3 regions of the Arthrobacter stackebrandtii genome follow, and region 3 is predicted to be linked to each of the others. Evidence: predicted binding sites of a transcription regulator. Region 3 holds the regulator's gene; each other region holds the start of a gene.
The links. Region 3 encodes LexA, which represses DNA repair genes until DNA is damaged. Its sites were predicted from a motif close to TCGAACANNTGTTCGA; they were not measured.
Positions count from the first base shown of each region.

Region 1: the regulator LexA is predicted to act here: its motif matches at 2,902-2,917, upstream of uvrA (excinuclease ABC subunit UvrA).
Region 2: the regulator LexA is predicted to act here: its motif matches at 2,355-2,370, upstream of JOF48_RS11950 (Y-family DNA polymerase).

Region 1 is NZ_JAGIOI010000001.1:3,832,864-3,840,407, forward strand. It holds gene JOF48_RS16770 (ABC transporter ATP-binding protein) at 1-565, shown strand, start outside; gene JOF48_RS16775 (ABC transporter ATP-binding protein) at 562-2,496, shown strand; gene JOF48_RS16780 (GntR family transcriptional regulator) at 2,493-2,876, shown strand; gene uvrA (excinuclease ABC subunit UvrA) at 3,016-5,892, shown strand; gene JOF48_RS16790 (HAD hydrolase-like protein) at 5,975-6,748, shown strand; gene JOF48_RS16795 (lysophospholipid acyltransferase family protein) at 6,735-7,403, shown strand; gene uvrC (excinuclease ABC subunit UvrC) at 7,535-7,544, shown strand, end outside.
Region 2 is NZ_JAGIOI010000001.1:2,742,808-2,750,351, reverse strand. It holds gene JOF48_RS11960 (FAD-dependent oxidoreductase) at 1-582, opposite strand, end outside; gene JOF48_RS11955 (ribosomal maturation YjgA family protein) at 624-1,031, opposite strand; gene JOF48_RS11950 (Y-family DNA polymerase) at 1,058-2,335, opposite strand; gene JOF48_RS11945 (DUF2975 domain-containing protein) at 2,499-2,978, shown strand; gene JOF48_RS11940 (helix-turn-helix domain-containing protein) at 2,978-3,202, shown strand; gene JOF48_RS11935 (hypothetical protein) at 3,322-4,689, opposite strand; gene JOF48_RS11930 (PadR family transcriptional regulator) at 4,686-5,045, opposite strand; gene JOF48_RS11925 (hypothetical protein) at 5,131-5,601, shown strand; gene JOF48_RS11920 (DUF4166 domain-containing protein) at 5,602-6,300, opposite strand; gene JOF48_RS11915 (hypothetical protein) at 6,303-7,103, opposite strand; gene JOF48_RS11910 (class I SAM-dependent methyltransferase) at 7,200-7,544, shown strand, end outside.
Region 3 is NZ_JAGIOI010000001.1:63,332-70,875, forward strand. It holds gene JOF48_RS00275 (SseB family protein) at 1-457, opposite strand, end outside; gene priA (bifunctional 1-(5-phosphoribosyl)-5-((5-phosphoribosylamino)methylideneamino)imidazole-4-carboxamide isomerase/phosphoribosylanthranilate isomerase PriA) at 461-1,195, opposite strand; gene JOF48_RS00285 (hypothetical protein) at 1,255-1,404, opposite strand; gene hisH (imidazole glycerol phosphate synthase subunit HisH) at 1,404-2,099, opposite strand; gene hisB (imidazoleglycerol-phosphate dehydratase HisB) at 2,096-2,716, opposite strand; gene JOF48_RS00300 (histidinol-phosphate transaminase) at 2,892-3,989, opposite strand; gene JOF48_RS00305 (LysM peptidoglycan-binding domain-containing protein) at 4,073-4,447, opposite strand; gene lexA (transcriptional repressor LexA) at 4,725-5,468, shown strand; gene JOF48_RS00315 (ATP-dependent DNA helicase) at 5,614-7,544, opposite strand, start outside.

The DNA.
Region 1 (7,544 bases), 3.8 Mb from region 3:
CATCAGGGATGTGGCCCTGTCCGGCCTGCGCGGCTCCATCGGCCTGGTCCCGCAAAAGGCGTACCTGTTCACCGGCACGGTGGCCAGCAACGTCCGCATGGGCAACCCGGAAGCCACCGACGAGCAGGTGTGGCAGGCCCTGGAAACCGCCCAGGCAGCCGACTTTGTCCGGGACATGCCGGGCGGGCTGGACGCGCCCATCGAACAGGGCGGCTCAAACGTCTCCGGCGGACAGCGCCAGCGCCTGTGCATCGCCCGGGCCGTCGCCGCCCGGCCCTCGGTGTACCTTTTTGACGACAGCTTCTCCGCCCTCGACTACGCCACCGACGCGAAGCTGCGCGCGGCCCTGAAACCCGTCACCCGGGACGCTGCCGTGCTGGTGGTGGCCCAGCGCGTGGGCACCATCCGGGATGCGGACAACATTCTGGTGCTCGACGAGGGCAGGGTTGTGGGGCAGGGCACGCATGAGCAGCTGCTCCTCGACTGCCCCACGTACCAGGAAATTGTCACCTCGCAAATGAGTGCCGACGACGGCAGCAACGGATTCCAGGAGGTGCAGGCATGAGCATGATGAGGGGCCGCGGCGGCCCGCCGCAAAAGGCCATGCAGTTCGGGCCAAGCCTCAAGCGCATCCTCGGGCTCATCGCCCCGGACAAGTGGCGCATCACGGCTGTGATCACCATGGCCACCATCTCCGTGGGGCTGTCGGTTGTGGCGCCCAAGATCCTGGGCCACGCCACCGACATCATCTTCAACGGCGTGGTGGGCAAGATGCTCGAGCAGTTCCCGGCCGGCACCACCAAGGAACAGGCCGTCGCGGCCCTGCGCGCGTCCGGTCAGGGGCAGCTGGCGGACATGCTCTCCGGCATGAACGTGGTCCCCGGCCAGGGCCTGGACCTGGCTGCACTGGGCGCGGTGCTGACCATTGTACTGTGCCTGTACATCGCGGCATTCTTCTTCAATTGGTCACAGGGCTTCATGACCACCGGCATTGTCCAGCGCGCCATGTACCGGCTGCGGCGCGACATTGAAGACAAGCTCGACCGGCTGCCCATGTCGCACTTTCAGCAGGAATCGCGCGGGGACCTGCTCTCCCGCGTCACCAACGACATTGACAACTTTTCGCAGACACTCAACCAGACCCTGACCCAGGTGCTCATCGCCGTGCTGACGGTGGGCGGGGTCATCGGCATGATGTTCTCCATCTCGCCCCTCCTGGCCGGCATCTCCCTGCTCACGATCCCGCTCATTGCGGGCATGACCTTCATGATCGCAAAACGCTCCCAGGTGCAGTTTGCCGCCCAGTGGCGCAGCACCGGAGAACTCAATGGCCACGTGGAGGAAATGTTCACGGGCCACGAGATCATCAAGGCCTTCGGCCAGCAGCAGCAGGCCATTGACAAGTTCGCCACCTCCAACGACGAGCTCTACGCCTCCAGCGCAAAGGCGCAGTTCATTTCCGGCATCATCATGCCGGGCACCAATTTTGTCTCCAACCTCAACTACGTGGTGGTGGCTGTGCTGGGCGGCATCCAGGTGGCGCAGGGCGTCATCACGATCGGCAGCGTGCAGGCATTCATCCAGTATTCGCGCCAGTTCAGCCAGCCGCTGTCCCAGCTGGCCAGCATGATCAACCTGCTGCAGTCCGGTGTCGCCTCCGCCGAGCGGGTGTTTGAGCTGCTCGACGCCGAGGAGCAGCGCCCCGACCACGTCCCGGCCGCGGCACTGGCGAAGCCCCCTGCCGGCAGGGTGGCCTTTGACAATGTCAGTTTTGGCTACAGGCCGGAGCAGCCGCTCATCAAGGATCTGTCCTTCACGGCGGAACCGGGGGAGACGGTCGCCATCGTCGGACCCACGGGCGCCGGAAAGACCACCCTTGTCAACCTGCTCATGCGCTTCTACGAGATTGACGGCGGCACCATCACGATCGACGGCGTCAACACGGCACTGCTGACCCGCGACGACCTCCGCAGCCAGTTCGCCATGGTGCTCCAGGACGCCTGGCTGTTTGGCGGAACGATCCGGGAGAACCTGGCCTACGGCAGGCTCGACGCCACGGAGGCGGAGATCATCGAGGCGGCCGAGGCCACCCACGTCGACCATTTCGTCCGATCCCTCCCCGACGGCTACGACACCGTGCTCACGGACGACGGCGGCGGACTCAGCCAGGGCCAGCGCCAGCTCATGACGATTGCCCGGGCCTGGGTGGCGAACCCCGGCATCCTGATCCTGGACGAGGCCACCAGCTCGGTGGACACCCGCACCGAGGTCATGATCCGCCAGGCCATGAACAAGCTGCGGGCCAACCGGACCAGCTTTGTCATCGCCCACCGGCTCTCCACCATCCGCGATGCCGACCTCATCCTGGTCATGGACCAGGGCAGCATCATCGAACAGGGAACCCACGAGGAACTGTTGGCCGGGAAGGGTTTCTACTACGATCTTTACATGAGCCAATTTGGCGAGCCCCTGGTGGAAGAAGTGAGCCAATCATGAATGCCATGGACATCCTGATGCGCCGCTGGCGCCTGGAAACAGAATCCACCGTGCCGCCGTTTGAGCAGGTCCGGCTGCGCATCCTGGACCTCGCCGCCTCCGGAGAACTGGCCGTGGGAACCAAGCTTCCCTCGGTCAGGGCGTTGGCGGCCGACCTTGGCGTGGCCGCCAACACGGTGGCACGGGCCTACCGCGAACTGGAACAGGCCGGCGTGGTCGTGACGGCGGGGCGCAGCGGCACCTCCGTCGCCACCGGAGGGGACCGGCTGGCCGCAAAGGTGGCCGATGCCGCGGACGCCTTTGCCGCCGTCGTGCGCGAACTCGGGGTTCCGCAGGCACAGGCGCTGCGGATCGTCACCGCAGCACTGGAACGCGGGTAATTTCCCCTGCCCCAGGGGTGCGTGTTCGAACGAAGTTTCGATTATACTTTTTGAAGGAAGGCTGCGCGCGGCGTACAGGCGGGCGCGGCACGGCCACGGCGCGGACCGCGCTGCGGCGTCAGTGATGTGAAGGAAACTTTTGAAACAGTCTGTATCCACTGAAATTGTCCGCCCGGACTTGTCCCGTCTCGTCGTCAAGGGCGCCCGCGAGCACAATCTGCGCAACGTGGACCTTGACCTGCCCCGCGACGCCATGATCGTGTTCACGGGCCTGTCCGGCTCCGGCAAGTCCTCGCTGGCCTTCGACACCATCTTTGCCGAGGGGCAGCGGCGCTATGTCGAGTCCCTGTCCGCCTATGCGCGCCAGTTCCTTGGCCAGGTGGACAAGCCGGACGTGGACTTCATCGAGGGGCTCTCGCCCGCCGTGTCCATCGACCAGAAGTCGACGTCGAAAAACCCGCGCTCCACGGTGGGCACCATCACGGAGATTTACGACTACATGCGCCTGCTGTGGGCGCGCGTCGGCACGCCGCACTGCCCCGTCTGCGGGGAACCCATCACCAAGCAGACACCGCAGCAGATCGTTGACCAGCTGCTGGAAATGCCGGAGGGCACCCGCTTCCAGGTCCTGGCGCCGGTGGTCCGCGACCGCAAGGGCGAGTTTGTGGAACTGTTCCGGGAACTGGCGGCCAAGGGCTATTCCCGCGCCAAGGTGGACGGCGAGCAGGTCCAGCTCAGCGACCCGCCGAAGCTGAAGAAGACGTTCAAGCACACCATTGAGGTGGTCGTGGACCGCCTCGTGGTCAAGGACGGGATCCAGCAGCGGCTCACCGACTCCGTGGAAACCGCCCTGGGCCTGGCGGAGGGCCGCATCCTGGCCGAGCTCGTGGACCTGGACGCCGGCGATTCCGGCCGCATCCGCTCGTTCTCGGAAAACCTGGCCTGCCCCAATGAGCACCCCCTCGCCATTGACGAGATTGAGCCGCGGTCCTTCTCCTTCAACAACCCCTTCGGCGCCTGCTCCGCCTGCAGCGGCATCGGCACCAAGCTGGAAGTGGATGAGGAGCTGGTTGTCCCCAACCCGTTCATGTCCCTGCGCGACGGCGCCATTGCACCGTGGTCGCTGGGCACCGCCACCACCGAGTACTGGAACCGGCTGCTCGAGGGCCTGGCGGCCGAGCTGGACTTCACGCTCGAAACCCCCTGGAACAAGCTGTCCACCGACGCCCGCACGGCCATCCTGTACGGCAAGGACCACAAGGTTGTGGTCCAGTACCGCAACCGCTTCGGCCGTGAACGCAAGTACAGCACGGGCTTCGAGGGCGCCGTGCAGTACATCCAGCGCAAGCACATGGAGACGGAGTCCGATTCCGCCCGGGACCGCTACGAAGAGTACATGCGCCAGATCCCGTGCCCGGCCTGCGGCGGGGCGCGCCTGAACCCGGCATCGCTGTCCGTGCTTATCAACGGCATGTCCATCGCCCAGGTGTGTGCGCTCTCCATGCGCGACTGCTTCGACTTCCTCTCCAACCTGGTCCTCACGGGCCGGGAGGCGCAGATCGCCAGCCAGGTCCTGAAGGAGATCCAGGCCCGCCTGAAGTTCCTGCTGGACGTGGGCCTGGAATACCTGAACCTGGAACGCGCCTCGGCCACCCTCTCCGGCGGCGAGGCACAGCGCATCAGGCTGGCCACCCAGATCGGGTCCGGCCTGGTCGGCGTGCTGTACGTCCTTGATGAGCCCTCGATCGGCCTGCACCAGCGCGACAACCGCCGCCTCATCGAAACGCTGACCCGGCTGCGCGACCTCGGCAACACGCTCATCGTCGTGGAACATGACGAGGACACCATCAAGGAGGCCGACTGGATCGTGGACATCGGCCCCGGCGCCGGCGAGCACGGGGGCGAGGTCGTCCACTCGGGGTCCCTCGAGGGCCTGCTGGCCAACACCGAATCCCTTACGGGCGACTACCTGTCCGGACGCAAGGCCATCGCCGTCCCGCCCAAGCGGCGCAAGTACGACAAAAAGCGCGAACTCACCGTGGTCGGGGCCCGGGAAAACAACTTGCACACCATTGATGTGAAGTTCCCGCTCGGCGTCCTGACGGCCGTGACCGGTGTCAGCGGCTCCGGAAAGTCCACCCTTGTCAACGAGATCCTGTACAAGGTGCTCGCCAACAAGCTCAACGGCGCCAAGCAGGTGGCCGGACGCCACCTGCGTGTGGACGGCCTGGAGCACCTGGACAAGGTGGTGCACGTTGACCAGAGCCCCATCGGCCGCACCCCGCGCTCCAACCCGGCCACCTACACGGGTGTTTTTGACAACATCCGCAAGCTCTTCGCCGAGACGAATGAGTCGAAAATGCGCGGCTACCAGCCGGGCCGTTTCTCCTTCAACGTCAAGGGCGGGCGCTGCGAGGCCTGCACCGGCGACGGCACGCTGAAGATTGAGATGAACTTCCTGCCCGACGTCTACGTGCCCTGCGAAGTGTGCCACGGCGCCCGCTACAACCGCGAGACGCTCGAGGTCCACTACAAGGGCAAGTCCATTGCGGACGTGCTGAACATGCCCATCGAGGAAGGCGCCGAGTTCTTCGCCGCCTTCACGCCCATCGCCCGGCACCTGCGCACGCTGGTCGACGTCGGACTGGGCTACGTGCGGCTGGGGCAGGCTTCCACCACGCTCTCCGGCGGCGAGGCGCAGCGCGTCAAGCTCGCGGCAGAACTGCAGAAGCGCTCCAACGGACGCAGCATCTATGTGTTGGACGAACCCACCACGGGCCTGCACTTCGAGGACATCCGCAAGCTCCTGCTGGTGCTCCAGGGCTTGGTGGACAAGGGCAACACCGTCATCGTCATCGAGCACAACCTCGACGTGATCAAGAGTGCCGACTGGATCGTGGACCTGGGCCCCGACGGCGGCACCGGCGGCGGGCGGCTTGTGGCGGCAGGCACGCCCGAGAAGGTGGCCAAGAGCTCCGAGAGCTATACGGCCGAGTTCCTCCGCGAGGTGCTGTAAGGCGCCGGAACCACCGGAGCCAGATATGCCCGTTGCGGCATGGATGGCCTCCAGTGTGCCGGGGTCGTGAGAAACTATGGACGTGAGTACTGCAATCCCTGCCACAAACGCGGGCATAAAACGTGACGGCCCGCCCTCTGTGGTCCTTTTTGACCTCGACGGAACCCTGGTTGACCCCGCCGGCGGCATCACCGGAGGCCTGCAGCATGCCCTTGCTGCCATGGACCTGCCGGTTCCCAGCCTCGACGAGCTGAACGCCGTCATCGGACCCAAGCTTGCCGACGCCCTGGTCAACCTCCTGGGCGTGCCCGCCGGCAAGGTGGAGGATGTCATCGCCGCCTACCGCGCCTGGTACGGGGCCCGGGGCATGGCCATGTCCGTCGTCTACCCCGGCGTGGAGGAGGTGCTGGCGCAGCTGCAGGCGCGCGGCGTGCAACTTGCCGTGGCCACCCAGAAGCCGGAGCCGCTGGCCAAGGTCCTGCTGGCCCATCACGGGCTGGACCGCTACTTTGTGGCGATCCGGGGCTCGCACGCCGACGAGACGCTGAAGCCGGGCGACCCCGGCTACCGTCCCGGAAAGACGGAAATCATCGCGGCCGCCCTGGCGGAGACGGCACCCGCGGCTGCCGCCGGTGCCGAACCCGGCCAGCTGCCGCACGCCGTCATGGTGGGCGACCGGCACCAGGACGTTCACGGTGCCGCCGGCAACGGGCTGGAGTGCGTCGGCGTTGCTTGGGGATTTGCCGCCGACGGAGAGCTGGCAGCGGCAGGAGCCCGCGCCGTCGTCCAGTCCGCGGAGGAACTTCTGGCAACGCTCACCGCAACGGCGGGGGAGGGCACCCATGGCGATCTATGACATGACCCGCGTGCTGACGCGCGGAACCATTAAGGGCCTGTGCCGGCCCACCGTTGAAGGCGTGGAGAACGTTCCCGTGGAAGGGCCATTCATCGTGGCACCCAACCACCTTTCATTTTTTGACTCGGTCATTGTCCAGGCGCTGACCCCGCGGCCAGTGTCCTTTTTTGCAAAGGCCGAGTACTTCACCGGCAAGGGGCTCAAGGGCAAGCTGCAGAAGGCCTTCTTCGAATCCGTGCATTCCATCCCCGTGGAGCGCGGCGAGCAGGCGGCCAGCGTTGCGGCGCTGAAGACACTCCTGGAAATTCTGGGCCGCGGCGACGGCGTTGGCATCTACCCGGAAGGGACCCGCTCGCGCGACGGTGTGCTGTACCGGGGGCGGACCGGCGTCGGCTGGCTGGCGCTCACCACCGGCGCACCGGTTGTTCCCGTGGGCATCATCGGCACCGAGAAGCTGCAGCCGGCCGGGAAGAAGACTGTCCACCCGGCCCCGTTCACGCTGCGCTTTGGCAAGCCGCTGACGTTTGAAAAGACAGGCCCGGACCATTCACTGCCTGCCCGGAGGGCCGCCACCGACGCCATCATGGACGCTATTGCGGAGCTGACCGGCCAGGAACGCAGCACCAAGTACAACCAGAGCCCCGCCGCCGAATAGTCCCCCCGCCCTTGCACAAACAAGGGCAGGGCCGTGCGCACCGGGCCGGGAGGGGCCCGGCACTGCCTTGGGCCCGGCACTGCACCGCGCTGCTTTGGGCCGGCCCGGCGGCGACAGCCTAGGATGTAGTTGTGGCAGATC
Region 2 (7,544 bases), 2.7 Mb from region 3:
GGTGCCGCCTCCCACCACCAGCACGCGCTGGCCTGCAAAGTCGTTCACGGACCAAAAGTCGCGGCTGTGCAGCTGCCGTCCGGCAAACGAGGCCATGCCCGGGTAGTGCGGCCAGTGGGGTTTGTCCCAGGTGCCGGTCGCGTTGATGACCAGCCGTGTTTCGTAGGAGCCGTGGTCCGTTTCCACCGCCAGCGGCGGGCCGGCAATGTCGGCGGGGACTCCGCCGTCGTCCTCAGGAAAAAGCATTGCGGAGTCATCGGCGAGCGTGTGCACGGCGGTCACCTTCACGGGCCGGTGCACGGGCAGCTGGAAGGTTTTCTCGTAGCTGCCGTAGTAGCGCGAGACGACGGCGGAGGCCGGCTCGGCCGGATCGGACGGCGGAAGTTTCATGCCGGGGAGGTCGTGGATACCGTGGGCGCCGCCCAGGGTGAGCGAGGGCCAGCGGTGCAGCCAGGCGCCGCCGGGTTCGGGATTCGCATCGAGCACCACAAAGTCGGTTTCGGGATTGAGCCCGTGCCGCGCCAGGTAATACGCGGCCGACAGCCCGGCCTGGCCCGCACCAATTACCACCACATCCAGCATTTTTTGCCTCCTACTGGACTGCAACTGGCGGCAGTAGAGGCCTATTCCGGTTGTGCTGCACGCCACCGGGCGGACATGGCTTGGTCCGCGAACCAGGCAACGCCGGCGCCGGCCGCGTAGGCCACGAGGTCCAGTGCGGAGAAGGTGGTGCCGAAGAGCAGGCGCGACGGCGGGAAGCTCACCGCCAGCTGCTCGGGCACGCCCGTGAGCTGGGCCAGCTCGATGGCGGCGCTGATGCCGAAGGCTGCGAGCGCAAGCCAGGCACGCTTTGCGTGGGGCAGGAACAGGGCCAGCACAAGGTAGACGAGCACGGTGTAAAGCGCGTCCGAGACAAGGTTGGCGAAGGATCCCGGGATGAAGAAGTGGATCACCAAGCCAAGGACGGCCACGCCGGTTGCTGCGATGGCCAGCGCCATTCGCCGGGACTTGGAAAGTTTGGGAAATGCCATGGGCTCGAGTCTAGCGGCGGCCCATCTCACGCCCGCACCACCGGCAGGTCCTTCCAGTCGGTGGTGTAGCGGGGCGAGGCAAGCTCGCGCTTCATGGACCATTGCGGCGCCTGGGCCAGCCCGCCTATCCCGATGCCGATGGCGGTGCTGCCGAACTTGTTCCGCACCTCCCCCATCACACCGCCCACTTCCGGCTGCGCGTCCCCGGCACCGAATACGTCCAGCATCCCTGCGCCGGAGGCCGGCTCCAGGCCGCTGAACAGGACACCTGCCCGCAGGTAGGACGCCCCGGTGACGGCGCTCTGCCGGATCGCGGCGACGGCGGCCCTGACCAGCACGATCGGGTCCTGCGTCGGCGCGGCAAACCGGATGGTAGCGGCGGGGAAGCTGCCCTCCCCCGCAGCGAAGCGGCTGGTGCCGGCCGTAACCGTCATGGCAGAGGCACGCATGCCTTCCTCGTTAAGGCGGGCGGCGCCGCGCTGGGCGTAGACGGCCATGACCTCCTCCATGCCGGCAACCGTGGTGACGGGTTCGGAAAAGCTGCGGGAGAACATGATCTGCTGCTTGTCCACGCGCTCCTCAACATGGGGGATGCACTCCGTGCCGTTGAGTTCCATGACGGTTCGCTGCAGCACCACGGAGAATTTCTTGCGGATGACAGCGGGATCTGCGGCCTTGAGCTCGGCGATGGTCTCAATGCCCATCATCTTCAGCCGGTCGGCCGTCTTTCCGCCCACGCCCCAGAGCCCCGAAGCCGGCACGCGTTCCTGGATGCCTTCCACGTGTCCGGGTGGCATCGCCTCCAGGGCGCACACCCCGCCCAGCGCCGGATTCTGCTTGGCGATCCGGTTGGCAAACTTCGCCAGTGTCTTTGTCGAGGCCACCCCCACGCAGACAGGCACGCCCACGTGGCGCATGACCGCGGCACGGATGTCGCGGCCGGCGGCCTGCAGCTGCGCAGGGTCCCCCACGAGTCCCACGAAGGACTCATCGATCGAGTACACCTCCTGCCAGGTGCCAAAGCGGCCCACCACCTCCATGACCCGGGAGCTCATGTCGCCGTACAGCTCGTAGTTGCTGGAACGCGCCACCAGCCCCCACGCCTTGGCCTGCCCCTGGACCTGGAACCACGGCGCCCCGGTTTTGATGCCCAGCTCCTTTGCTTCCGCCGAGCGCGCCACCACGCAGCCGTCATTGTTGGAAAGCACGACGACGGGACGGCCTTCCAGCCTTGGGTCAAAGACCCGCTCGCAGGAGACATAAAAGTTGTTCACGTCCACCAGGGCGATGCGGTTGTTGCTCATGGCCCCATTCTTCCACGTTCCGAACATTTGTTCGAGTCACCCGCGCAACCCCATCCGAACAGCACTGGCGCCGGCCCGCTGCCACCAGCCACACCAGGGAGCCCAGCCCCACCTCCAGACAGGATCGATTGATATTCGATTGATAGTAGTCGATAATCAACAGATGAAAGATTCCGTCATCATCTTGCTCCGCGCCCTGCTCATCATGATTTTCATGGGCACCGTGCTGGGGCAAACCATCGTCGCCCCTACCCTCGCAGCAGAATCGGCAACACTGTTTCCGGAGGTCGCCGGCCTTGCGGTCCCGTATGCGGCGCTGGTGATTGGCGGCATCTTCTGCCTTCAAGCCATGCTGGTGGCCACCTGGATCCTGCTCTCGCACGTCCAGCGCGACGTCATCTTTTCACCCGACTCCCTCCGCTGGGCCACCGTCATCATTTGGGCCGCGGCGGCCGCCACCACCCTTGCGCTCGTCCTCGGCATCCACCTTTTCGGCGTCGTCAGGACCGGCGGACCGGGCGTGCTGCTGCTGGTGGGCGGGACAGTCATCTGCGGCACGGCGTTTGTGCTGCTCATGTCTGTCATGCGCGACCTGCTGCGCAGCGCCACCCGCCTGGACAGCGAGCTGGCGGAGGTAGTCTAATGCCCATCATTGTTGACATCGACGTCGAGCTGGCCCGGCGCAAGATGTCCGTGGGCGAGTTCGCCGCGGCCGTGGGCATCTCCGCCGCCAACGTCGCAGTCCTGAAGAATGGCCGGGCCAAGGCGGTCCGCTTCACCACCCTCGATGCCATCTGCCGGGTCCTCGACTGCCAGCCCGGCGACATTCTGCGCTGGGTTCCCGAAGATGCTGGCAAGCCCACCTGACCCGGCCCGCCACCCGGCCTTTTGCCCAAGCACGACGGCGTGGGGCCCCTTCCGCTGGAAGGCGCCGCACGCCGTCGTACTCCATAACGGCCGCGGCCAGCTTCCGGCGGCCTGCACGGTTACCCGGGGCTGACCGCCTGGAAGTGTGCCCACCTCCGGTCTCTGGACAGGGTCCTTGCCGACATCACAACAACCACCCCGGCAACCACCGGCGCAATGAATCCGGCCGCACTCACAACCATGATCCCGGGGACGAAACCGGCCAGACCGAGGGCGATACCGATAGCAAGGCGCACGGCGGGCCGAATCGAGAGCAGTCCACTGACCGGCAGCGCAAACGCCAGGCTGCCCAGCACAGCAGCCAAGAGGATCAGCGGCCACTGCAGGGAACTGCCAGCACCTGACAACTGTGAGGCGGAAGCAACCACCAGGCCCGCACCAAGGAGCGCCGCCGAGATCCACATGACCTTGCCAAAACGCGGTGCGAGCATCAGTGCTGCTGAGACAACCAACGGCATGGCCGCCAACGCCCCCGCGGCCAATCCCAGATTCATGGCATGCGTGGAATCGCTGGCTCCGGGACCCCACGTACTGCCGGTGAGCGCGAATGCCGCACAGGCAAGTCCCGCCACCAACGAAACTAGGGCCATGGCGCCAGCAGTGGCGCAAGACCTGCGGGCCGCCGCGGCGCGCGGAACGGAGCGAGGCGGACCGGTGCGCCTGGCTTCAGCAACCGCCACTTTGGGCTGCTCCGGCCGGGAGGCCGCCACTGCCAGCACCAGGGCTGTGGCCGCAACCACGGCTCCCATCATTTGCCCCATGGCCGCCGCCACACCGAGGACCATGGAGAGGACCGCCGCCACGGGCAGACTCAGCAGCCACCGCATGGGGGCCGGCAGCTTCCGTTCCGCCAACGAGGCAACAGGAGCCAGCAGCGAAGCAGTGCCAAAGACCCACGCCGCCAGCATGAACAGGAGCGTGGAGGAGCCGAACCACGTTTGCCCGGTCCCGGCATCGGCCTCTTCAAAACCGACGGACCAGCTCGCAGCCGCCAGCGCCGCCACAGCCCACGAGGGCACAGCACCCGCCGCCAGCCACAGCGCCGACGGTGCGGACAGTTGGCCCCTGCGGCGCAGAAGGATCAGGACGGCAAAGGACAGCGCCAGGGGCCCGGCAAAAATTGCCAGCACGATGCGTGCAGCACCGGCCCCGGGCTGCTGGAGCACATCGGTCAACAGAATCCCGGTGGCAACAACATAGGCCGCCAGCGACACGACTGCGGCCACCACCGCCCACCGGCTCGTTGCCCGCTCGCCGAGCCCGTGGGCCCTGATCGACCACGCCTCTGCGACGCCCGGCCGCGCAATCCCCCTGTCACCGGCGTGTTCCTCGAGGGTGTCGAGCATGAATCGGCCATGCTCCTCCCGCCAGGCCTTCGGGTACCAGCGCAGCAGCCGCTCGTACTTGTTCCGCAACGAAGGACTCATCCGGCGAACCCCCACACCATGGTTGCGGGAGAGGGCCTGATGGCCGCCGGACGCGGTGCCGCGAGGCGCTTTTCCGCGGCTCCGAGGCGGACCGCAAGCCGCTCCGTCTCCAAGGTCAGCGCTGCGATGCCGTCGTCTGTCAGCTCGTAGTACCGCCGCGCGCGTCCGTCAACAATTTCTTCACCTGCCCGGGCGACGAAGCCTTCCCTCTCCAGCCGTTCCAGCGAGGCATAAAGCGTCGTCACCCGCAGCGACACCTTCCCGTCGGCCAGTTCCGCCACATCCCGCAGGATGGCGTAACCGTGCCGGCGCCCGCCGGCAAGGGCAGTGAGGATCCAAAACGTATTTTCATTCATGGCTGCCAATATACCCACAGTGGGAATATAAAACCAGAAGGAGTGTCACCAGGCCTTACCGCCCCTGTGCAGGTAGATTCGAGTCATGAGTTCCCGATCCCCCACGCCAGCCCTTTTGAAATGGCTGGCCCCTTTCCTGGTGTTCATGGCGGTGCCAGCCCTCAGCGGGTGCGCCGACAGCACCGATTTTCAGGCCTCGCTGGCGAGTCGCGCGGAAAGCACGGAATTCACCTTGCCTCGGGGCGAAGACTCCGGCGCCCCCTTTGAGCTCTGGGATGAAGTGTTCATTGCCTGCCCCTACACCGACGTCACAACAGCCCCCGCGCCGTTCGCCAAGGCAGCCATGGCCGTGGACACCCCCTCAAACGAGGGCGCACAGTGGTTGCTCTTTGCCAAGGACAGCAAGGTCAAACGCATTTCCATGAACAGGACTTCGATCGATTTCTGCCTGGACGGCGCCGTCAACAACGCCCACCGGCACGACCAGCTTTGGAGCGCGAAAAAGTCCGACGGCGCATGGCTCATGACCGCGGTTGACCACCAGCGGGCCGGGTAGCTACTCCCGGATTTCTTCCCACACTGGCTTGAGGTGCGCCGGCACGGCGTCGCCGACCGCGGCGGGGAACTCGCAGCTGAACTCGCCCTTGTAACCGAAGAGGAAACCAAACCACCGGTTCCGCACCTGCATCTGGACGGTGTAGACGCCGCGATCCTCGTCATAGCTTTCGTAGAGGTCCGCCGTGCCGGTGCCGATGGGCGGGAACGTGAACGCAACGGGACCTTCATAGAAACGTTGTCCGGTGGTCTGCAGGTGGAGGGATCCGTCGTCGAGCACTTCCAGGACTAGGTCGGTGGCCAGGTGCTGGTGGGTGCCAAGGTAGTCGACAACCGCACCGCGCTCCTTGCTGTGCACCATGGTGGCATCGAAGCGGCGCTTCTTGGCCCTGCTTCCCCTGACGGCTGGCATGTCCAGGGTCCGCACGAAGGTTACGGTGGGGCGGCCGAAACCATCAATGTAGGGGTAGTTTTCCACCGTGAAGGGGATGTTGTTGCCGTGGTCGGGGAACAGGATGTTGCGGAAGGCCCCGAACCGCAGGAACGGCACGGTCCACCAGGCACCGCGGCGGACCTCGGAGAAGACTCCCGTGCCGACACACGCATAGCCTGCCTCGACGTCCACGCCGAAGCGCTTCTGCATCATGGGGTGGAGCCGCTGGAAGTCCTCGCCCAGGGCTATTTCAAAGATCGAGGCCATGACTATTCCTTGTCTTCCGGATGGATTTTGCGCATGTTGGGCTGGTCAGGTTCCCGCAGGCCCGCCAGCGTGGACGGGGCTCGTGCGGCGCGGGTGTCGGGCGCGGTCCGCAGGCAGCGGCCTGCCCTCGGAACCGACCGGTGCGCCGGGATGCAGATGGCTGCCAGTGCGGCTGCAGCGCCAAGTGCCGCAGATCCCGGGCTGCGCCGTGCCGTGGCCCGGCGGAAAAGTCCGGCAGCCAAAAGCACGCCGCCTGCCCTGGCTCCGGCGTCGAGGAACCAGCGGTTGCGGGCTGTTGCGGGATCCAAGCCGGATTCGGCCCACATCCGCAGCCGGTCAAAGCTGATGGCCGTGGCCCACCCAAGGGCCGGCCGGATGGCGCGGGCATCCAGTGCCCTGCCGATGGCTCCCATGCCCGGCCGGTAGTTGTAGCCGGTGATGAAGCGCAGTCCGTCGCCGGTGGGGATGTAGCGCCAGTATCCCGAACCAGGGCCAATGGGCGAAAGCCAGTCGGCGGTGTCGAACTTCAGGACAGACGTGGCCTGCCCGTCCCTCCGGTGCCGGTGGCCCAGCGAAGTTCCGGTGCCCTTGATGGTGTGCAGCGGCAGCAGGAATTCGTAGCGGAAACGAACCTGGCCCTGTTCGTCCTGGTCGACGGGGATGATGCGGGAGAACCGCAGGTCCCAGCGCGGATGCGCGTCCGGGTCCTGGCTCAGTTCCCACACCCGGCCCATGTCGGCGCGGATCCGGATCTCCACATACAGCGGCCTGGAACTGTTCGACTTCGTTATTGCTTCCCCCATGCCCCAATCCTATGGTGCAGCCCACCGGAGAATGCACGTGGAAAGTACCGGCAAAACTGGCTGCCGGCATCCGTGCGGTGTGTACACTCAACTTCCATGAGCGAAGGCCACAGCAACGTCGACTGGGAAACTGCACGGGCGAGCAACCTGGACAACTGGGAAGACCGGGTCCCCCTCCATGAGGCGGCCTACGGCATCAGCGAATTTGACGATCCCAACCACCTGTCCAGCGTCGTCCTGACGGACCTGGCAGCGCTCGGGCCGTTCCTGCCCGACGGGAAGGTTGCGGGGCTGGACGTCTGCCACCTCCAGTGCCACATCGGCACAGACACCCTGTCCCTTGCCCGGGCCGGTGCCCGGGTCACCGGCGTCGACTTCTCCCCTTCCGCCCTGAAATCCGCCGCGGAGCTGGCAGGGAGGCTCAACCTCGAGGCAACGTGG
Region 3 (7,544 bases):
CGGCGGACAGCGCAGCCCGTGCGGCATAGACAGCAACGGGCCGCGCCTCCGGATGCCACTTTGCCAGGGCGTCGGCGTGGGTGAAGGCCGGCAGGGCCCGCCGCCCGTCCGGGCCCTGCAACGTCACCAGCGCCATGTCCGATTCCTTGTCGGACACCAGCCCGTTCTCACCCACGGTGGACTCGGCCAGCTGCGCCACGATGGGAATGAACACGCGAGCCTGTGCCAGCGAGGCAACTACGGCCGCCTCCGTCCCGTCACCGGAGGCGAGCTGCGCGATGGCGGCGGCAAACGCGGCGTCCATGGCGCCGTCGTCCGCGTCAAAGTTGTGGTACTTTTCCTGCGCCGGCAGGTCCCGGCCCGCCCACGGCTGGCCGGCGGAGTCGGTGGTGCCGCCGGCTCCGGCCAGGGCCGCGGCGATGTGGCCGGGCAGGTGCTTTTTGGGCTGTTCCGTCATGGCCTAGCGGCGGCCTGCAACGTCGAGGGCTTCGGGGAGGGTGAACTGGCCGGAGTAGAGCGCCTTGCCGATGATGGCACCTTCAACACCCTCGCCAACGAGTTCGCGCAGCACACGCAGGTCCTCGAGGCTGGAGATGCCGCCGGAGGCAACCACGGGCTTGGCTGTGCGTGAGCACATTTCGCGCAGCAGTTCCACGTTGGGGCCGCGCAGCGTGCCGTCCTTCGTGACGTCGGTGACCACGTACCGCGCGCAGCCGGCGTCCTCGAGGCGGGCCAGGACCTCCCAGATGTCGCCGCCTTCCTTGGTCCAGCCGCGGCCGGCCAGGGTGGTCCCGCGCACGTCGAGCCCGACGGCGATCTTGTCGCCGAAGCGCTCGATCACCTTGGCGGTCCATTCCGGATTCTCGAGTGCGGCGGTGCCGAGGTTGACGCGGCCGACGCCGAGTTCCAGGGCGCCTTCCAGGGAGGCGTCGTCGCGGATGCCTCCTGAGAGCTCCACCTTCACAGAGAGCTCCTGGACCATTTCGCGCAGCAGCTCCACGTTGGAGCCGCGGCCAAACGCTGCGTCAAGGTCAACGAGGTGCACCCACTCGGCGCCGTTGTTCTGCCAGTTCAGGGCAGCCTCAAGGGGTGAGCCGTAGCTGGTTTCCGAGCCGGCCTCGCCCTGGACGAGGCGCACGGCCTGCCCGTCGGCAACATCCACGGCGGGCAGCAATTCCAAAATGGGGGTGGTCATGGGATCCTCAACATCGACTAGAAAACTGTGAAATCTGGCTGCGGCGCGCTTGCCGCGTATTACTGGGTGAACAGGTATGCCGCCACAAGGGACATGACGGCCAGGAAGGCAAAGCTGTACGGAATCCAGCGTGCGGTCTTTTGCTGGTAGAACGTGTAGGCGCCGCCTATGAGCAGGCCGGCGAGGGCCATCAACAACAGCGAGTACATCAGCCGGCCGCCGGTGCAGTGGCAGGGGCCGGCGCAGCGGGCCTCAGGGAGGCGACCCAGTTGCGCAGGAGGCGTGCTCCGGCGTCGCCCGATTTTTCCGGGTGGAACTGGGTGGCGCACAGCGGGCCGTTTTCCACGGCCGCGATGAACGGTGCCCCGTGCTCTGACCAGGTCACCATCGGCGGGCGCATTTTGGGCTGCAGGACCTCAAAGTCCCATTTCTGCACGCCGTACGAGTGAACAAAGTAGAAGCGCTCGTTCTCCACGCCTTCAAACAGTTTGCTGCCTTCGGGCGCCTTGATCGTGTTCCAGCCCATGTGCGGCACCACGTCGGCGGGCAGAAGTTCCACCGTGCCGGGCCACTCCCCCATGCCTTCGCGGTGGTTGCCGTGTTCAACACTGGCGTCGAACAGGACCTGCATGCCGACGCAGATGCCCAGCACGGCCCGGCCCCCGGCAACGCGGCGGCCGATCATGCGCAGCGCATCAACGTTTTTGAGTTCGTCCATGACGGAGCCGAATGCTCCGACACCGGGGACCACCAGGCCGTCGGCGTTGAGGACGTCATCTGCCTTGGCGCTGAGCGTGACGGCGGCACCGGCACGTTCCAGGGCGCGCACTGCGGAGCGGACGTTGCCCGAACCGTAGTCCAGGACGGTGACGGTGGGTTGTGCTGCTGTGGTTTCAGAACTCACAAAAGGCCCTTCGTGGAGGGGATCCCGGTGACGCGGGGATCTGGTTCGACGGCTGAACGGAGTGCACGGGCAAAGGCCTTGAACTGGGCCTCGACAATGTGGTGCGGGTCCCGGCCTGCGATGACTGTCATGTGCAGGCAGATCTGGGCGTGCAGCGTGATGGCTTCAAAAACGTGGCGGGTCAGCGAACCGGTGAAGTGTCCGCCGATCAGGTGGTACTCCTGGCCCGCGGGTTCTCCGCCGTGCACGAGGTACGGGCGGCCGGAGACATCCACAACGGCGTTGGCCAGGGCCTCGTCGAGCGGGATGGTGGCCTCGCCGAAGCGGCGAATGCCAGCCTTGTTGCCCAGCGCCACCCTCAGGACCTCGCCCAGGGAGATCGCCACATCCTCCACCGTGTGGTGGGCGTCGATGTGGGTGTCGCCGGTGGCCTTGATGTTCATGTCGATCAGCGAGTGCTTGGACAGTGCCGTGAGCATGTGGTCGTAGAACGGCACGGACGTGTCGATGCTGGACACCCCGGTCCCGTCAAGGTTGATCTCAACCATGACACTCGACTCGCTCGTGGCACGCTCCAAACGGGCGGTCCGACCCTGGCCGGGCGTAATCTCAGTCATTGCAGCAGTCCTTTGGTCCACGTGCGCATCCCTGCCCGGCGGCGCAGGGCAGCAACGGGCGCACAAACGTCTTTGTGATTGTCTCCAGTTTAGGAGAGAGGGCGAGGTATTGCCCAAACAGTCCACCCGGCGGTCGCCGCTCCGGCCGGGGACGACGCCGGAACGCGCCGACGCGTCAACCGGCGAGGATGGCGCGCATGCCGTCAAGGAACGCCGTGGTTTCGGCCTCCGTGCCGGCGGTAACGCGCAGGTGTCCCGGGATTCCGACATCGCGAATGAGGACACCTCGGGCCAGCAGCGCCTCCCATACGGCATTGGGGTCCTCGAGCCCGCCAAAGAAGACAAAATTGGAGTCAGACGGCGCGGGCGTCAGGCCCAGCTCCACCAGCCCCTCGACGATGCGGTCCCGCTGGACCTTGATGGCCTCAACATTGGCCAGCAGTGACTCGGAGTTGCGCAGGGCGGCAACGGCGGCCGCCTGGGTGATGGCCGAGAGGTGGTACGGCAGACGGACCAGGCGCAGCGCGTCGGTGACCTCCGGGGCGGCGGCCAGGTAGCCCAGCCGGGCGCCGGCCATGGCGAAGGCCTTGCTCATGGTGCGCGAGACAACCAGGCGGGGCCGGCCCTCAAGCAGGCCAAGCGCACTGCTTGTTCCGGTGTGGGAGAACTCGGCGTACGCCTCGTCAACGATCACAATGGTCCTTGAGGCCTCGCCGGCTTCGTAGACAGCCTCGACCACGTCCAGGCCAAGTGCCGTCCCGGTGGGGTTGTTGGGTGAGCACAGGATGACGATGCTGGGTGCCTGTTCCCGTACCTGCGCTGCGGCCGATTCGGCGCTGAGGCCGTAGTCCCCGGCACGGACGCCGGCAAGGTAGCTGGTTCCGGTTCCGCTGGCGAGCAGCGGGTACATGGAGTATGTGGGAGGGAAGCCCATGACGGAGCGGCCGGGCCCGCCGAACGCCTGAAGGAGCTGCTGGAGGACTTCGTTGGAGCCGTTGGCGGCCCAAATGTTCCCTTCAGCCAGGCCGTGGCCCAGGTAGGCGGCAAGTTCCTGCCGCAGGGTGGTGAATTCCCGGTCCGGGTAGCGGTTGAGGTGGTCCAGTTCGGCGGCAACGGCGGCGAGGATGGCATCCCTGGCATCCTGCGGAACACCAAAGGTGTTTTCGTTGACGTTGAGCAGGATGGGAACATCCAGCTGCGGTGCACCGTAGGGGTGCTGGCCGCGCAGGTCGTCGCGGAGGGGCAATTGTGCGAGGCGTTCGAACTGATCCATGGCTCCAGCTTATTTGCAGTGACCGGCAAACGGCGAAATCGTTTCGCCGTACGGACGCCGATGACGAAGCCCGGATGCAGGGGCTACTTGGGCAGAGGGACAAACAACTGCTGGCCCGCATGCAGGACTCCGGCCCCAAGCTGGTTCAGGGCCACGATCTCCTGCACGACGTCCCGGACATTCCGGTCCGGGTCTACCCCAGCGGCAATGCTCCACAGGCTGTCGCCCTCCAGCACGGTCACGGTGGTGGCGTAGTCGGCCATGTCGACGGTGGAGAACTGGGTGGCAGCATGGGCCGGGCTGACCATGGAACCGAAAATGATGCCCAGGCATGCGAACACCAGGGCCGCTGCCGAAACGATGGCAGGGATGCCGAAGAAGACGAGCCGGCCGCGCCGGGTCAGCTGGAGCCCGTGGAGTGCGGGCAGTGATGGTGCCGTTGCAACCATTGCGTTCATGACTTCTGGTCCTTTCGCTGTGGAGTTGGATCCGCGGCCACAAGCACCCCTAGGATCAACTTTCCATGCTTCATATCTTCGATAGAACGTATGTTCTAACTTGCTACTAGTACAGTTTTAGCATCTACGGACGACACTTGCCAAGGGCTGATAGAACAAACGTTTGAAATTCACCCCCGCGTGGCTTAAACTTGCAGTACAAGGATTGGCCGCTAGAAGCAGTCCACCAGCAGGCACTGACATTGTTTGGTGCAGCCACGAAAGGACCGATGGAACCATGGAGCTTCCCGACCCACCGCACCGCATCCCCCAGGCACCCAGCCGCGCCGGCATGAAGGGGCTCACCGTGCGGCAAAAGAAGATCCTTGAGTGCATCCAGCGCTCCATCGCGGACAAGGGCTACCCGCCGTCAATGCGCGAGATCGGCGATTCCGTGGGGCTCGCCAGCCTGTCCAGCGTCACGCACCAGCTCACGCAGCTTGAACGCCATGGCTACCTGCGGCGCGACCCCAAGCGCCCCCGGGCCATGGAGGTCCTCATCCCGCTGGTCCTGGACGACGGCAAGGTGGAAATCGAGGGCGTGAGTTCACCCAAGTCACTGCGCAGCTCCAACGGCCTGAACTTTGCCGAACTCAGCAGTTCCTCAGACACCGCGTTCGTGCCGCTTGTTGGCCGCATCGCCGCCGGCGGACCCATCCTGGCCGACCAGGCTGTGGATGACATCATGCCGCTGCCACGCCAGATCGTGGGCAGCGGAGAGCTGTTCATGCTGAAGGTGCAGGGAGACTCCATGATCGACGCCGCCATCTGCGACGGCGACTGGGTGGTGGTGCGCCAGCAGAACACCGCCAACAACGGCGACATTGTTGCGGCACTTCTTGAAGATGAGGCCACCGTCAAGACATTCCGCCAGCGCGACGGCCACATCTGGCTGCTGCCCCAGAACACCCGCTACGAGCCGATCCTCGGCGACCACGCGACCATCATGGGCAAGGTGGTCTCCGTGCTGCGCAGCCTGTAGGCGGCACTGCTCCGCGGCACGGCAACAAGGCAACTGACGCGAAGGAGGCGCCCCGGACCATGGTCCGGGGCGCCTCCTTCGCGTCTGTCCTTCTACGCTGGACCGCTGCGGTGTGCAGCAGCACTGCCCTTCCGCCGTACGCCGCCTACTTGCCGGAGAGGCGCTTGAGGGCAGACAGTGCCACGGCACGGTCCTTCGTCGCCCAGAATGGTGGCAGGGCCGCCCGCAGGAATCCGCCGTAGCTGGCGTTCGCCAGCCGAGAGTCAAGAACCGCAACCACGCCGCGGTCCTGGCTGGAGCGGATCAGCCGCCCCACGCCCTGTGCCAGCCGCACGGCGGCATGGGTGGCGGAAATGGCGATGAATCCGTCGCCACCACTCTGGGCAACGGCCCGTGCGCGGGCGGTGACGAGAGGGTCGTCGGGACGCGGGAACGGGATCCTGTCGATGACGACCAGGCGGCAGGATGCACCCTGGACATCAACACCCTGCCACAGCGACATGGTGCCGAACAGGCAGGTGTCCGGTTCGTCGGCAAACTGCTTGATGAGACCGGACATTGAGGAGTCGCCCTGGCACAGGATCTTCATTTTGAGCTTCTTGCGCAGCTTTTCGGCAGCGTCTTCCGCCGCCCGCCGGGAGGAGAAGAGTGCAAGGGTCCCGCCTCCGGCCGCGGTGATGAGCTCGGCCAGCTCGTCCAGCTGTTCCGGAGACGTGCCGAAACCGGGTTTCTGCAGGTGGGCGGCCACGTACAGCATGCCCTGCTTGGGGTAGTCAAAGGGGGAACCGACGTCGGCCCCGCTCCAGGCAGGCGCGCTGGGGCCCAGCAGGCCCAGCCCACCGGCCGTGGCCTGGAAGGAATCGCCAATGGCCAGGGTGGCCGATGTGAGCACCACCGTACGGTCCGCAAACAGTCCCTCCCGAAGCTTCATGGCAACGCTCAACGGGGCGATGTTGATGGTGGCGGGTTCATTGGGGTCGGCTTTTTGGTAGCCTTTCCCGGGTGCGAAGGTGCCGGGGCGGGAGGCCCACACCACTTCGCCGGCATCGGCAGCGGCAAGCAGGCGTTCGCACAGGTCGAAGACCAGGTTCAATCTAGACCTGGCAATGGACCGCCCGCCGTCAACGGCGGCATTCCCGTCCGGCTTGGAGTCGGAGAGGGCCGCACGCACGGCATCGCGCACCTGCTCGACGGCCTGGGACTGGGCCTCGTTGAGCCCGTTGGGCATAAGGCCTTCGGGCACCCCGGCCAGGGCAAAGTCCAGTGCCGTGGCGCCGGCATGCAGCGCGTCCACGGAGACGCCCGTGTGCTTGCGGGTGCTGGAGGCCGCGGCCTGCACCATCTGCACGGAGAGCTGGCCGGTGACGGCCCCGGTTACCCTGTCCTGCAGTTCGTGGGCCTCGTCCACCACCACGACGTCGTATTCGGGAAGCACGGCGATGCCCTCGAACGCGCTGATGGCCAGCATGGCGTGATTGGTCACCACGATGTCGGCGTCGGCACCGCGTGCCCGGGCCAACTCGGAGAAGCACTCCGTGGCGAGCGGGCATTTTGCGGCACCCAGGCATTCCATGGAAGTGACAGAAACCTGCCGCCAGGCCTTGTCGGTGACGCCGGGGACCAGTTCGTCACGGTCGCCCGTTTCGGAGTCCTGGGCCCATTCCCGCAGCCGCACCACTTCCTTGCCCAGGGCCGAGGTGGGTCCCGTGCCGGCCCCCGGCAGGTGGGCGACGCTGTTGTCCTCCCCCAGGCTGAACAGTGCACCCTCGCCTTGGTCCTCGCTGGGGAAGCCGCCGCCAAGCTTTTGTTTGCAGACGTAGTTGCTGCGTCCCTTGACCAGGGCAACATCGATGGGGCGTGGCAGCAATGGCTCCAGGGCTGCAAGCAGCCGGGGAACATCGCGGCCCACAATCTGCGCCTGCAGTGCCAGTGTTGCCGTGGCCACCACGGCGGGTTTGTCGCTGGTCAGTGAATTGACGATGAGCGGAATCAGGTAGGCAAGGGATTTTCCCGTGCCGGTGCCTGCCTGGACGAGCAGGTGCTCATTCTTCTCGATGGCCCCCACCACCCTGCGGA